DNA from 2 places in the Streptomyces sp. BBFR2 genome. Region 1 is predicted to be linked to the other one. Evidence: riboswitches for the same ligand, from Rfam matches in the RefSeq annotation. Region 1 holds a riboswitch; the other holds the start of a gene.
The links. Region 1 has a riboswitch for S-adenosylmethionine ahead of thrC (threonine synthase). Riboswitches for the same ligand answer to the same signal wherever they lie in the genome.

Region 1 (7,590 bases):
ACTGCTCACCGCCGACTGGCTGAGCGCCCCGCCGCCGTGGCTGAGCTGCCTCGCCGCGAACTACCCGATCCTCGCCCCGCTGCCCAACTGGGGCCTGGACGGTGACCGCTTCCGGCCGGTGGCAGCGGTCCGCGGCGCGGGCGACCTGCCGCTCGTCGTGGTCCGGGCCGGCCGCGAACTCCCCGAACTCGCCGCGACCGTAGAAGAGTTCCTGACCGCCGCCGCCGAACACGGCGCCACCGTCGACGTGATCGACGTCCCCGAAGGCCACCACGGCTTCGAGACCGCGGACCACCACGCCGACGCCGACCGCGACGCGCTCCGTGACGCCGTCCGCTCGGCGGTCCGGACCGTCGTGGACCACCTGACGCGCCCGTAGGGAACGCACGCGGAAACGCCGCCGGGGCGGCACCTCCTCCGGAAGATTCCGAAGGAGGTGCCGCCCCGGCGAACCGTTGGACGGTGATCCGTCCGTCCCGCCGCGTACGGCGGGACGGGGGCGGGATCAGAAGTCCATGTCACCGCCGGGCATGCCGCCCGGAGCGCCCGCCGCGGCGGCCTTCTCCGGCTTGTCGGCGATGACGGCCTCGGTGGTGAGGAACAGCGCGGCGATGGAGGCGGCGTTCTGCAGCGCGGAACGGGTCACCTTCGCCGGGTCGATGATGCCCTCGGCGATCATGTCGACGTACTCGCCGGTGGCGGCGTTCAGACCGTGGCCGACGGCCAGGTTGCGCACCTTCTCCACGACAACGCCGCCCTCGAGGCCGCCGTTGACGGAGATCTGCTTCAGCGGGGCCTCCAGGGCCAGCTTCACAGCGGCGGCACCGGTGGCCTCGTCACCCTCCAGCTCCAGCTTCTCGAAGACGCTGGAAGCCTGCAGCAGGGCGACGCCACCGCCGGCGACGATGCCCTCCTCGACGGCCGCCTTCGCGTTGCGCACGGCGTCCTCGATGCGGTGCTTGCGCTCCTTCAGCTCGACCTCGGTCGCGGCACCGGCCTTGATGACGGCGACGCCACCGGCGAGCTTCGCCAGGCGCTCCTGGAGCTTCTCGCGGTCGTAGTCCGAGTCGCTGTTCTCGATCTCGGCACGGATCTGGTTGACGCGGCCCTGGACCTGCTCGCTGTCACCGGCACCGTCGACGATGGTGGTCTCGTCCTTGGTGATGACGACCTTGCGGGCGCGGCCCAGCAGGTCGAGACCGGCGTTCTCCAGCTTGAGGCCGACCTCCTCGGAGATGACGGTGCCACCGGTGAGGATGGCGATGTCGCCGAGCATGGCCTTGCGGCGGTCACCGAAGCCCGGGGCCTTGACGGCGACGGACTTGAAGGTGCCACGGATCTTGTTGACGACCAGGGTCGACAGGGCCTCGCCCTCGACGTCCTCGGCGATGATCAGCAGCGGCTTGCCGGACTGCATGACCTTCTCCAGGAGCGGCAGCAGGTCCTTCACGTTGCCGATCTTGGAGTTGACGATCAGGATGTACGGGTCGTCGAGCGACGCCTCCATACGCTCCATGTCGGTGGCGAAGTACGCCGAGATGTAGCCCTTGTCGAAGCGCATACCCTCGGTGAGCTCCAGCTCCAGACCGAAGGTCTGGGACTCCTCGACGGTGATGACGCCTTCCTTGCCGACCTTGTCCATGGCCTCGGCGATCAGCTCGCCGATCTGGGTGTCAGCGGCGGAGATGGAGGCGGTGGAAGCGATCTGCTCCTTGGTCTCCACGTCCTTGGCCTGCTCCAGCAGCGCGGCGGAGACGGCCTCGACGGCGGTCTCGATGCCCCGCTTGAGGGCCATCGGGTTGGCGCCGGCGGCGACGTTGCGCAGACCCTCACGGACCAGCGCCTGGGCCAGGACGGTCGCGGTCGTCGTGCCGTCACCGGCGACGTCGTCCGTCTTCTTCGCGACCTCCTTGACCAGCTCGGCGCCGATCTTCTCGTACGGGTCCTCCAGCTCGATCTCCTTGGCGATGGACACACCATCGTTGGTGATCGTGGGGGCGCCCCACTTCTTCTCAAGGACGACGTTGCGACCCTTGGGGCCGAGGGTCACCTTGACGGCGTCGGCGAGCTGGTTCATACCGCGCTCAAGGCCGCGCCGCGCCTCCTCGTCGAACGCGATGATCTTGGCCATGTGAAGTGGTCCTCCCAGGACGAAGGGGGCACCTCCCGCGCCTTCGGGGCGTGGAGGCTCTTTCCTCCGGACCGCGCTGGCGCCCGCGACGGACGGCCCACCGAGGGAGCGGTTCCTTCCCGCCCCGCCTGCGGACCTCACCGACGGTCCAAAACTGTCACTCTCACCCGGAGAGTGCTAACGCAATGATTAGCACTCGACCCCATCGAGTGCAAGCGCCCTCCGCAAGGAGGGCTCGTTGAGGGGTGGTGGCCGGGCGACGGGCGGGCGCAAGGCGCCCTTCGAAGAAGGGCACGTTGAGGGGCGGCGGCCGGGCGACGGGCGGGCGCAAGCGCCCTCCGCAAGGAGGGCTCGTTGAGGGGCGGCGGCCGGGCGACGGGCGGGCGCAAGCGCCCTCCGCGAGGAGGTCGCCTCGAAGCCTCTCCGTTCCGGTGCCCTCCCCGCACACAGCAGGAGACCCGCACCCCGAGCGGGATGCGGGTCTCCCCGATGCTGCAGTCGGTCGGCGCTCAGCCGGCCGCCACCCGGACCATGTCCGCCTGCGGCCCCTTCTGGCCCTGCGAGATCTCGAACTCGACCCGCTGACCCTCCTCAAGGGTGCGGTAGCCGTCCATCTGAATCGCGCTGTAGTGGACGAAAACATCCGCACCACCGTCGACCGCGATGAAGCCGTACCCCTTCTCCGCGTTGAACCACTTGACGGTGCCCTGAGCCATGCCTAACTCCCCTATTACTGGCCCTTGCGCAGGACCGCACTCCGCGGACCCGGGTCAGACCTCACCCCGCGAATGGCCCGTGGGGTGTGCGCCGGAACGCGTCGACCGCCGCCGAATGTATCCGCACCGACGCCCAGCGCAACAGGTCAATCGGACGAGAATTCTGACGACGCGAGAAGTGGCGATATGCGCAGAACTGGCCATATTCCCGGGCAACTCGGGCCGGACAAAAGGCACTTAAGGCGCAAACACCGCACACACTTTGCACACAACTCATCGCGATCCCGGGGCGTTGGGAAGGCCGCCACACCGTGCTCGACGAGCAGAAGAAGGGGATCCGCGAAATGGTATCGCGTTTTGCAGGACTGTTTCACAACGCGGAATCGCTCCGTCCGGATATCCGAACGGAGCGATTACCAGCCAGCAAGAGAAAGGAATGGCGAAAACTATTCGCCACCCGGGTGGCGGCTCCCCGCCCCCGGCCCCGGCGTCAGCAGCCGCCGGCCACCGCCGGGATGATCGAGATGCCCGCGCCGTCCGGCGTCGGGGTCTCCAGGCCCTGCTCGAAGCGGACGTCGTCGTCGTTGACGTAGACGTTCACGAAGCGCCGCAGCTTGCCCGCGTCGTCCAGCACCCGGGCGGCGATGCCCTGGTGGTTCTTCTCCAGATCGGTGATGACCTCGGACAGCGTCGCGCCCTCGGCGGTGACCTCGGACGCGCCTGCGGTGTACGTGCGGAGGATGGTGGGGATGCGGACCTTGACGCTCATGGGTTCTGCCTTCCAACGACTGCGGATACGTCTGCGGGGCCGCCCGCCGCGTCCGGACGGGACGGGCGGCGGACGGACCGGATCGGCCGGCTGCCGGCCGGGAGCGACCGGGAGTCAGCCGGCCAGACCGGCCGAGCGGAACGCGTCCAGGCTCGGGCGGATGGTGGCCGTGGGGCCGGTGGTCGGAGCGACGGCGTCAAGCGTCTTGAGGCCGTCGCCGGTGTTGAGGATGACGGTGGTCAGGGCCGGGTCGAGCAGGCCCGCTTCGAGGAGCTTGCGGGTCACGCCGACGGTCACCCCGCCCGCGGTCTCCGCGAAGATCCCCTCCGTCCGCGCCAGCAGCTTGATCGCGTCCACGACCTGCTCGTCGTCGACATCCTCCACCGCGCCGCCCGTCCGGCGCGCGATGTCGAGGACGTACGGCCCGTCGGCCGGGTTACCGATCGCCAGGGACTTGGCGATGGTGTCGGGCTTCTGCGGGCGGACCACGTCGTGGCCGGCCTTGAACGCCGTCGACACCGGGGAGCAGCCCTCCGCCTGGGCGCCGTAGATCTTGTAGGGCTTGTCCTCGACGAGACCGAGGGCGATCAGCTCCTTCAGCCCCTTGTCGATCTTGGTGAGCTGGGAGCCGGAGGCCACCGGGATGACGATCTGGTCCGGCAGCTCCCAGCCGAGCTGCTCGCAGATCTCGTACGCCAGGGTCTTGGAGCCCTCGCCGTAATAGGGGCGGAGGTTGACGTTGACGAAGCCCCAGCCCTCGCCGAGCGGGTCGCCGATCAGCTCGGAGCAGAAGCGGTTCACGTCGTCGTAGTTGCCCTCGATGCCGACGAGGTCGCCGCCGTAGACCGCGGCCATGACGACCTTCCCGGCCTCCAGGTCGTGCGGGATGAAGACGCAGGAGCGGAAGCCGGCGCGGCGGGCGGCGGCGCCGACGGCACCGGCGAGGTTGCCCGTCGAGGAGCAGGAGAGGGTGGTGAAGCCGAAGGCGCGCGCCGCCTCGACGGCGATGGCGACGACCCGGTCCTTGAAGGAGTGCGTCGGGTTGCCGGAGTCGTCCTTGACGTAGAGGCCGCCGGTGACGCCCAGCTCGCGGGCGAGGTTGTCGGCCTTGACCAGCTTGGTGAAGCCGGGGTTGAGGCTGGGCTTCTCGGCCACGTCCGCGGGGACGGGCAGCAGCGGTGCGTACCGCCAGATGTTGTTCGGACCGGCCTCGATCTGCTTCTTCAGTGCTTCCGGGTCGCCGCTCGGCAGCTCGTACGCCACTTCCAGGGGACCGAAACAGGTCGCACAGGCGAAGATCGGGCCGAGCGGGAAGCGCTCACCGCATTCGCGACAGGACAGAGCGACGGCGGGACCGAGAGTGACGGAGGAAGCGTTTTCGGTAACTTCGACAGTTTGCGCAGCCATGGAGGCGAGGCCCTTTCTCCTCATCTTCCTCGCGGCGCATCTCGCCGCGAGACGGATTTGGCACCTTCCCTAGCCGGGAGCCTCGCGCCGCGTGACGCGGTCGAGACCGGCTGGAGGGTTGCCGGGGCTTCAACGGGCCGTATCCCTCTGCCCCTCTGGATGAGCGGTATGGCGCTGGGAAATCCCAGGCGTTTGTGGTGCGGTGACCCCGGCATGCGGCGGTCATCCGCGTTGTTCAAGACTGTAACCGACGGCACTGACAGGAGAGCCAGCCGTCCGAACCGCGAGATGGATCACATGCGCCGACGAGACGGCGCGCACCGAGGAGTCTGAAGACGTGCTGGAAGAGGTGGAGCGCTGGCTGGGGCGCCGCTCCTGGTCCGCTGCCGACCGGCCGCTGCCGCAGTTGCTGGAGGCCAAACGGCTCAGCGGCCGCACGGTCAGCGTCGTACTGCCCGCACTCGACGAGGAGGCGACGGTCGGCACGATCGTCGCGGCCATCCGGGCCGCCCTGATGACCGAGGAGGTGCCGCTCATCGACGAGCTGGTGGTCCTCGACTCCGGGTCCACCGACCGGACCGCCGAGGTGGCGGCAGCCGCCGGGGCACGGGTGGTGGCGCGGGACGACGTGCTGCCGCGGCTTCCGGCGGTGCCCGGCAAGGGCGAGGTGCTGTGGCGGTCGCTGCTGGTCACCCGCGGCGACATCGTCTGCTTCGTCGACGCGGACCTGCGGGAGTTCTCGCCGGCGTTCGTCTCCGGGATCGTCGGGCCGCTGCTGACCGACCCGGACGTGCAGTTCGTCAAGGCGATGTACGACCGGCCGCTGGAGACCGGCGGCGCGCCCGGTGGCGGCCCCGGGCAGGGCGGCCGGGTCACCGAACTGGTCGCCCGCCCGCTGCTCAACCTCCACTGGCCGCAGCTCGCCGGGTTCGTGCAGCCGCTGGGCGGCGAGTACGCGGCGCGGCGCTCGCTGCTGGAGCGGCTGCCGTTCCCCGTCGGGTACGGCGTCGAGCTGGGGCTGCTGGTCGACGCGTTGCACACGGTCGGTCTGGACGCGCTGGCCCAGGTGGACGTCGGGGTGCGCAAACACCGCCACCAGGACGGTCAGGCGCTGGGCCGGATGGCCGCGGCGATCTACCGCACCGCCCAACTCCGGCTCGCCCGAGGGCACTTGGTGCGTCCGCGGCTGACGCAGTTCGTCCGCGGCGAGAACGGTTTCGTCCCCCGGACGAGCGATGTCGACACGGAGGAGCGGCCCCCGATGGCCGAGGTCCCGGAGTACGCGGAGAGCCGGGCGGCCTGAGGGCGCCGGGGCGGGCTCGTCCGGTGGGGCGACGGCCCGCCCCCGGGTGTCCCTCCCTTGGCCTCATTCGTACGTGTGCGCCGATCCGGTGCGGGCTAGGGTCGCGGCATGGCCTCCGAACACAGCGGTACCGCCCCTGCCCGGACGCCCGCCGCGGAGCGCGGCGCCGGGGTACTCGTCGCGTCCAACCGCGGCCCGGTCTCGTACACCGTCGGCGCGGATGGTGCGCTGAGCGCGAGACGGGGCGGCGGCGGGCTGGTCTCCGGGCTGTCGGCGATCGGGCCGGAGGCGGACGCGGTGTGGGTGTGCGCGGCGCTCGGCGACGGTGACCGGGAGGCCGTACGGCGCGCGGACGGTGAGCTTCCGGTGGCCGACACCGGCGGACAGCGTGTTCTGATGCTGGACATCCCGGCGGAGGTGCACACCGCCGCGTACAACGGCATCGCCAATTCCGTGCTCTGGTTCGTCCACCACATGCTCTACCAGACGCCGCTGGAGCCGTCGTTCGACTCGGATTTCCGGAAGAAGTGGGCGGCGTACGAGGCGTACAACGCGGCGTTCGCGGAGGCGCTGGACCGGGCGGCGGCACCGGGCGCCGCGGTGCTCATCCAGGACTACCACCTGGCGCTGGCCCCGGGGATGCTCCGCGAGCGCCGCCCCGACCTGCGGATCGGTCACTTCTCGCACACCCCGTGGGCGCCGCCGGAGTACTTCGCGCTGCTGCCCGACGACATCCGGGAGCGGCTGATCCGGGGCATGCTCGGCGCCGATCGCGCGGGGTTTCTGACGCGGCGGTGGGCGGCGGCGTTCGTGGCGTGCTGCACGGCCACCCTTCAGGCGCGGTGCGCCGTCCACCATTCGGACGGCGAGGCACCGCACCTCGTCACCGCGCTCCCGGGGAGGGAGCCGCACACCACCCGCGTCGGGGTGCACGGGCTCGGCGCCGACGCGGAGTTCCTGCGGGAGCGGGCGCACCGTCCGGACGTCGAGGAGCGGCTGACGGCGCTGCGCGCGCAGATCGGCGGCGGTGACGGGCCGGACCGGCGCCGCACGATCGTCCGGGTCGACCGCACCGAGCTGTCGAAGAACATCGTCCGCGGACTGCACGCCTACCGCCGGCTGCTGGCGGACCGCCCCGAGTGGCGTGAGCGCGTCGTCCACCTCGCGTTCGCCTACCCCTCACGCCAGGATCTGGCCGTCTACCGGGACTACACCGCCGAGGTGGAGCGGGTCGCCGAGGAGATCAACTCGGCGTACGGCACGC
Region 2 (7,590 bases), 2.6 Mb from region 1:
TCGGCAGAGGAACAGCCATCGTGATCGTCCTTCTTCCTACTCGTGCGGTGCGGATGGTGCGGCCTCACGCGGTGCGCCGTCGAACTGCGGGAAGTACGCAAAGTACCGACCGTAACCCTACGGCCTGACGGCACGGCCGCGCGGGCACCGCCCAGGAGACGGGACGCGGCGAGGCAGTCCGCCCCGATTGCCCCCATTGCGGCATGATCCCCTTCATGACGGCGCCGCCCCTGCCTCCCCCACCGCCCGATTCCCCCCGGCCACGGCGGCCGCACACCCCGCCGGACGCCCGCCGTACGTACTCCGTGACCACCGTCCTCATCGCCCTCTGCTGCGCCCTCTTCGTCCTCGGCCCCGCCTCCGGCCTCAACCCGCTGTACGGCACCGGCGACGCGGCCCTTTCGGCACAGACCGCGTACTTCGCGCGCTGGGGCGTCATCCCCCGCGACCTGTGGGCCGGGCACCCGGCCGCCTGGCTCACCCCGCTCACCGCGCTCTTCGTCCACGGGAGCTGGCTGCACCTGCTCGGCAACGCCCTCTTCCTCCACGTCTTCGGCCAGATGACCGAAGCCCGCATGGGCCGCACCGCGTACACCGTCTTCTACCTCGTCACCGGCTACCTGGCGCTCGTCGGCTTCGCCGCCGCGCACGCCGCCTCCGGCCAGACGCTGGTCGGCGCCTCCGGCTCCATCTCCGGCGTCCTGGGCGCGTTCCTCTACCTCTTTCCGCGCGCCCGCGTCACCAGCCTCTTCCCCTTCCTCTTCTTCCTGCCGCTGCGCTTCCCCGCCTGGGTGGTGCTGCTGTTCTGGTTCGCCCTCCAATGGCTCGCCGCCCGGCGCGACCCCGCCGGACCCGGCGTCGCCTACCTCGCCCACGTCGTCGGCTTCGCCCTGGGCTTCCTCTACGCGTGGGCCCGCCACCGGCCCGCTACTGTGGGGGTCACCAGGGAGAACACGCCTGCGACCGAGGGAGAGAGCCAGCCGTGATCACGTCGATCGTGCTCATCAAGACCAGCGTGGACCAGATCCCGGAGATCGCCGAACAGATCGCCGCCCTGGAAGGCGTCAGCGAGGTCTACTCCGTCACCGGCGCCCACGACCTCATCGCGATGGTGCGCGTCGCCGCCCACGACGACCTCGCCGACGTCATCCCCGGCCGCATCAGCAAGGTGCCCGGCGTGGCCTCCACCGAGACGCACATCGCGTTCCGCACGTACTCGCAGCATGATCTTGAGGCGGCGTTCGCGATCGGCCTCGACACCTGACGCCTGGGCGGCGGGCCTTGCGCCGTCCTCGCCTGCGGCGGACCGATCGCCTGCGGCGGACCGATCGCCTGCGGCGGGCGTTGCGGGCCGGGGCCGGTGCCTGCGGTCTTTCGGCTTGCCCGCCGTGGTGGTTGGGCGTTGTTGCGCCTGCGGCGGGGCCCGTTCTCTTTCACCCTTCCCGCCGTGGTGGTTGCGCGCCGTTGCGCCTGCGGCGGGCTCTGTCTTCTGCCACCTTTCCCGCCGTAGTGGCTGAGCGCCGTTGCGCCTGCGGCGGGCTCTGTCTTCTGCCACCTTTCCCGCCGTAGTGGCTGAGCGCCGTTGCGCCTGCGGCGGGCGTGGGTTGTCGGGAGCGGGGGCCCTCCTGCGGACTTCGTCCTCCGGAGGGCCCCCTCCCGTGGGTGGGTGGTGAGGGGCCGGTGGGGGTACGCCGCCGTCGTCGACCTCACCTCGTCGTTCGGTCCACTGGGTACGCCGCCATTGTCGGCTTTTCCCGCCGTTCAGGGCGTTGGGGTACGCCGCCGTTGTCGGCTTTCCGGCCGTTCGGGGCGTTGGGGTACGCCGCCGTTGTCGGCTTTCCGGCCGTTCGGGGCGTTGGGGTACGCCGCCATCGTCGGCTTTCCCTCAGTCCGGGACGTTGGAGTACGCCGCCGTCGTCGGCCCTCCCGCTGTCCAGGTCCTGGAGTACGACCGTCGTCGGCCCTCCCGCTGCCCAGGTCCTTGGAGTACGACCGTCGGTCGGCCCTCCCACCATGCGGTCCGTCGGGGCGTACCGCTGTCGTCGGCTTTCCGGCGTTCGGGCTGTTGGGGCGTGTGCCGCCGTTCTTGTTCTTCGCCAACCATTCGCCAACCAGGTGTAGCGGCTCAGGTAGGGCGGCTCAGGCGGGCCGGCTCAGGTAGGGCGACTCAGGTGGGCAGGCTCAGGTAGGGCGACTCAGGTGGGCAGGCTCAGGTAGGGCGACTCAGGTGGGCAGGCTCAGGTAGGGCGACTCAGGTGGGCAGGCTCAGGTAGGGCGACTCAGGTGGGCAGGCTCAGGTAGGGCGACTCAGGTGGGCAGGCTCAGGTAGGGCGACTCAGGTGGGCAGGCCGACTGGGGCGGGCAGGGCCCATCAGGCAGGTGGAGCGAACCGGATAGATGGACCGACGCGGCAGACGGACCGACGCGGGCAGACGGACCGACTCAACTGGACGGGGCGACAGCGGGCCACCGATCTCGCCCCCACCGGACGTGGTTGTTGAGGCGCGCCCCTCCTGGAGGCACCTCCCCGACAACCCCAGCCACCGTCTTTCCCCACCCACCCACGGAAGGGGCCGGACCGCAGGACGAAGTCCGGAGGTCCGGCCCCGCAGCCGAAAAGCCTCGCGCAGCGACCCCGCCCGCCGCAGGCGCAACGGAGAGAAAGCGGCCCACGAACCGCACCCACCACAACGGCCCGCCCCGCACAGCGAATCCGCACCGCACAAGCGGAAGAGGCCCGAACGCCCCCGCCGGAAAGCCACCCTCACGAACCGGCCCCGCGCAAGCGGCCAGGCCCCGCGCAAGCGGAAAGACCAGGCCCGACCAGGTCACCCCGGTCGGAAAAAGCCCCGCGCAAGCGGCCGGGCCCCGCGCAAGCGGCCGGGCCCGACCAGCTCACCCCCGTCGGAAAAACCCGCGGCCTAGGCCGCGTACGGCACGCACCGGCCCTCCTCCGTGCGGTAGCTCCACCGCGCGCCGTCCGCGACGAGTTCCTTGACCGCGCGGACGAAACGGTCGACGTGCTCGTCGGGCGTGCCCGCGCCGAAGCTGACGCGGATCGCGTTGAGGGAGCGCTCGCCGGGGGCCGCGTCGGGGGCGCCGCACTCGCCGGGCTCGTCGGGGGCGCCGCCCAGCAGCGTGCGGACCAGGGGGTGGGCGCAGAACAGGCCGTCGCGGACGCCGATGCCGTACTCGGCGGAGAGCGCCGCCGCGAAGTGCGAGCTGTTCCAGCCATCGACGACGAAGGAGAGCACGCCGACGCGGGGGGCGTCGTCGCCGAAGAGCGAGAGGATCCGGACGGCGGGGACCTCCGCGAGGCCGGTGCGGACGCGGGCGATCAGTTCCTGCTCGCGGGCGACGAGGGTGTCGAAGCCGGCCTCGGTGAGGGCCTGGCAGGCGGAGGCGATGGCGTAGGCGCCGATGACGTTGGGCGAACCGGCCTCGTGGCGGGCGGCGCTGGTGTGCCAGGCGACATCGACGCCGCCGTCGGGGCGCCGCGCGACGGTCCGGCTGGCGCCGCCGCCGGCCAGGTACGGGTCGGCCTCCTGAAGCCAGTCGGCGCGGCCGGCCAGCACACCGGAGCCGAACGGCGCGTACAGCTTGTGGCCGGAGAACGCGGCCCAGTCCACGTCGAGTTCGGCGAGGTCGACGGGGTGGTGCGGCGCCAGTTGTGCGGCGTCCAGCACGATCCGCGCACCGTGGGCGTGCGCCGCGGCGGCCAGTTCCTTGACCGGCCAGAGCTCGCCGGTGACGTTGGACGCGCCGGTCACGCAGACCAGCGCCGGGCCGTAGGGCTCGCGGGCGGCGAGGGCCTTCTCCAGGATGTCGACGGCCTGGCGCGGGGTGCGGGGCGCGTCGAGGTAGGTGACCTCGACGCCGTCGCGCCGCTCCCACGGCAGCAGCGAGGCGTGGTGCTCGGTCTCGAAGACGAAGACCCGGGTGGCCGGCGGCAGCGCGGCGGCCAGCAGGTTGAGGGAGTCGGTGGTGGAGCGGGTGAAGATCACCTGGTCGTCGTCGCGGCAGCCCAGGAAGCCGGCGACGGTGGCGCGGGCGTTCTCGAAGAGGTCGGTGGAGAGCTGCGAGAGGTAGCCGGCGCCGCGGTGCACGCTGCCGTAGTACGGGGCGTAGGCGGCCACGTCGTCCCAGACCCGCTGGAGCGCGGGGGCGCTCGCGGCGTAGTCGAGGGCGGCGTAGCCGACCTCCCCGCCGGTGACCAGCGGCACCAGGACATCTCGCCCCAGAACGTCCAGCGGGGAACAAACGGGGCGGTCGGTGGCAACGGTGGAGACAGACATGGCGAACTCCCGTGAGAGAAAGGCGAATTCACCGCGCGCGGGCATACGGATATCGCGGAAGGGCGCGGCGGAATCCGGGCAGGAAAAGCAGCGGCGGAGCGCTGGAATTACTGAGAAGCGAAAAGCTGGAGAGGGGGCTTTTACAGCCCTATCGCATTCGCTGGTTCACGGAAGTTCTCCCTCTGAGGACCAGGATCCCTGGCGAGGGATCCGCGCTTGCCGCAGACCTCGCTGCCTGCGGCCTGGTCATCACCCGGGGCACCCCGCCACGGAAGGAGGGTTGCCGGACAGCGGGCCGGGGCCTGTGTCGCTGTCACTCGTGACCTGCGCAGCATCATGCCATATGCACGGAACGGCGCAAGCCCGGTCCGATTACTGAGATCACATCGGACCGGGCTCGCCCGGAATTCCCCGCAACGGCCGTGCGGCACTGAGGCGTTGCCGGCCGTTACGGGAATCAGGGCGAGTCCCGTAGCGGCCGTGCGGCGCTCAGGCGTTGCTGGCCGCCGCCCAGCGCTCCAGCGCCCGCTTGGCCGCCCCGGAGTCGATCGACTCCGCGGCCCGCTCCATACCGGCCCGGATCCGCTCGGCCAGCGGCGCCGCGGCCGGCTCCAGCGCGGCGAGCGCCGCCGCGGAGTTCAGCAGCACCGCGTCCCGCACCGGCCCCTTCTCCCCGTCCAGCAGCCGCCGCGCCACCCCGGCGTTGTACGCGGCGTCGGCGCCGCGCAGCGCCTCGACCGGCACCAGCGGGATGCCGACGTCCCGCGGGTCGAACGTCTCCTCGCGCACCGCGCCGTCCCGCACGATCCACACCCGGGACGTCGCGGTCGTCGTCAGCTCGTCCAGTCCGTCGTCCCCGCGGAAGACCAGCGCGGACGAGCCGCGCTCGGCGAGCACCCCGGCGAGGATCGGCGCCATCCGCGCGTCCGCGACACCGGTCGCCTGCGCCTGGACCCGCGCGGGGTTGGTGAGCGGGCCCAGCACGTTGAAGGTGGTGCGGATGCCCAGTTGGCCGCGGGCGGCGGCGACGTGCCGCAGCGCCGGGTGGAAGGTGACCGCGAAGCAGAACGTGATACCCGCCTCCTCGGCGACCTCCACGACCCGCCGCGGCGAGAGGTTCAGCCGGACGCCGAGCTGCTCCAGGACGTCGGAGGAGCCGCTCGCCGACGACGCGGCGCGGTTGCCGTGCTTGACGACCTTCGCACCCGTACCGGCCACCACGATCGAGGACATCGTGGAGATGTTGACGGTCTTGGCGCCGTCGCCACCCGTGCCGACGATGTCCACGCCGGGGCCCGGTACGTCGATCAGCCGGGCGTGCGCGTACATCGCGCGGACCAGTCCGGAGATCTCCGCGACGGTCTCGCCCTTGGCCCGCAGCGCCACCGCGAACCCGGCGATCTGCGCGTCGGTGGCCTCGCCCCGCATGATCCGGTCCATCGCCCAGGCGGTGTCGTCGGCGGTGAGGTCCCGGCCGCCGAGGAGGGCGTTCAGCACATCCGGCCAGGTGCGGGCCGCCACGCTGTCGCCGCCTGCCGGGGTCGCAACGTTCATGGTCCACACTCCTGGTTCGTGCCTGCGTATGGGGGAACCCTATCGAGCCGCGGAACGGCCGGAGGGCCCCGTCCGGTGTCCGGACGGGGCCCTCTGGGTGGCGTCTCACTACCGCCGTGTCCTCACGGCGGCTCGGTGATCAGTGGTGGCCGTGGCCGCTGCTGATCTCCTTGTACTCCTCGACGGTCGGCTTCGGGATGACGTTGTCCTCGCCGTAGTACGCCTTCGAGAGCTTGGCACGCAGCTTCTGCGACCGCGTGGCCTTGCGCTCGACGCCGTTCTCGTCGACCTCGGGCTCCAGCTCCAACGGCGCGGGCTGCTCGTGCTGGGTGAGAACGTGCAGCTGCTCCTGGCTGAGCGGCTCGTGGACCTCGATGAACTCACCGTGCGGCAGCCGCTTGATGATGCCCGACTCGCGGCCGTGCAGCACCTTGTCCTTGTCGCGGCGCTGCAGACCCAGGCAGATCCGCTTGGTCGCGATGAACGCCAGCACCGGGCCGACGAAGAACGCGATCCGCACGAACCAGGTGATCGAGTTGATCGACAGGTGGAAGTGGGTCGCCCACAGGTCGTTACCGCCACCGATCAGCATCACGAAGTACGCGACCAGCCAGGCCACACCGAAACCGGTACGGGTCGGGGCGTTGCGCGGACGGTCCAGGATGTGGTGCTCGCGCTTGTCACCCCGCACCCAGGACTCGATGAACGGGTAGACCGCGATGGCCACCAGCACCAGCGGGAAGATCAGGATCGGGATGAGCACACCGAAGTTGATGGTGTGACCCCAGAAGTTCCACTCCCAGCCCGGCATGACACGGACCAGACCCTCGGCGAAGCCCATGTACCAGTCGGGCTGGGCGCCGGTGGACACCTGGTCCGGGCGGTACGGGCCGATGGCCCACACCGGGTTGATGCTCGCGACGGCCGCGATCACCGAGATGACACCGAAGACCAGGAAGAAAAAGCCTCCGGCCTTGGCCATGTAGACCGGCAGCAGCGGCATGCCGACGACGTTCTTGTTGGTCTTGCCGGCACCCGGGAACTGCGTGTGCTTGTGGTAGAAGACCAGGATCAGGTGGGCCACCAGCAGGCCGAGCATGATGCCCGGCAGCAGCAGCACGTGCACCGTGAAGAACCGCGGGATGATGTCGTGCCCCGGGAACTCCCCGCCGAAGATGAACATCTGCAGGTACGAGCCGATCAGCGGCATCGCCAGGATGACACCCTCGATGAACCGCACGCCGGTGCCGGAGAGCAGGTCGTCGGGGAGGGAGTAGCCGGTGAAGCCGGTGAACATGCCCAGCACCAGCAGCAGGAAGCCGAACAGCCAGTTGACCTCGCGCGGCTTGCGGAAGGCGCCGGTGAAGAACACCCGCATCATGTGGACCATCATGCCGGCCAGGAAGATCAGGGCCGCCCAGTGGTGGATCTGCCGGATCAGCAGACCACCGCGGACATCGAAGCTGATGTCCAGGGTCGACTCGAACGCCTGGGTCATCCGGATCCCGTGCATCGGCACGTAGGAGCCGTGGTAGGTGACCTCGGCCATGCTCGGGTGGAAGAACAGCGTCAGGTAGACGCCGGTCAGGATGATGATGATGAAGCTGTAGAGGCAGATCTCACCCAGCATGAAGGACCAGTGGTCCGGGAAGATCTTGCGCATGTTGGCCTTGGCGAGGCTGTAGATGCCCAGCCGGCCGTCCGCCCAGTCGGCGATCCGCTCGCCCCGCGGCGCCTGGCC

Region 2: linked by a shared signal. The riboswitch ahead of ACGH2B_RS21415 (aminotransferase class V-fold PLP-dependent enzyme) and the one ahead of thrC (threonine synthase) in region 1 are both predicted to bind S-adenosylmethionine.

Annotation. Positions count from the first base shown of each region.
Region 1 covers NZ_CP172415.1:2,648,071-2,655,660, forward strand. The annotation lists gene ACGH2B_RS10035 (alpha/beta hydrolase) at 1-379, shown strand, start outside; gene groL (chaperonin GroEL) at 506-2,131, opposite strand; gene ACGH2B_RS10045 (cold-shock protein) at 2,641-2,847, opposite strand; gene ACGH2B_RS10050 (MoaD/ThiS family protein) at 3,338-3,616, opposite strand; gene thrC (threonine synthase) at 3,731-5,023, opposite strand; SAM riboswitch class I at 5,041-5,189, opposite strand; gene ACGH2B_RS10060 (glucosyl-3-phosphoglycerate synthase) at 5,361-6,326, shown strand; gene ACGH2B_RS10065 (trehalose-6-phosphate synthase) at 6,435-7,590, shown strand, end outside.
Region 2 covers NZ_CP172415.1:5,265,012-5,272,601, reverse strand. The annotation lists gene ACGH2B_RS21430 (hypothetical protein) at 1-19, opposite strand, end outside; gene ACGH2B_RS21425 (rhomboid family intramembrane serine protease) at 216-986, shown strand; gene ACGH2B_RS21420 (Lrp/AsnC family transcriptional regulator) at 983-1,264, shown strand; gene ACGH2B_RS21415 (aminotransferase class V-fold PLP-dependent enzyme) at 2,922-4,295, opposite strand; SAM riboswitch class IV at 4,503-4,620, opposite strand; gene trpD (anthranilate phosphoribosyltransferase) at 4,785-5,849, opposite strand; gene ACGH2B_RS21405 (cytochrome bc complex cytochrome b subunit) at 5,989-7,590, opposite strand, start outside.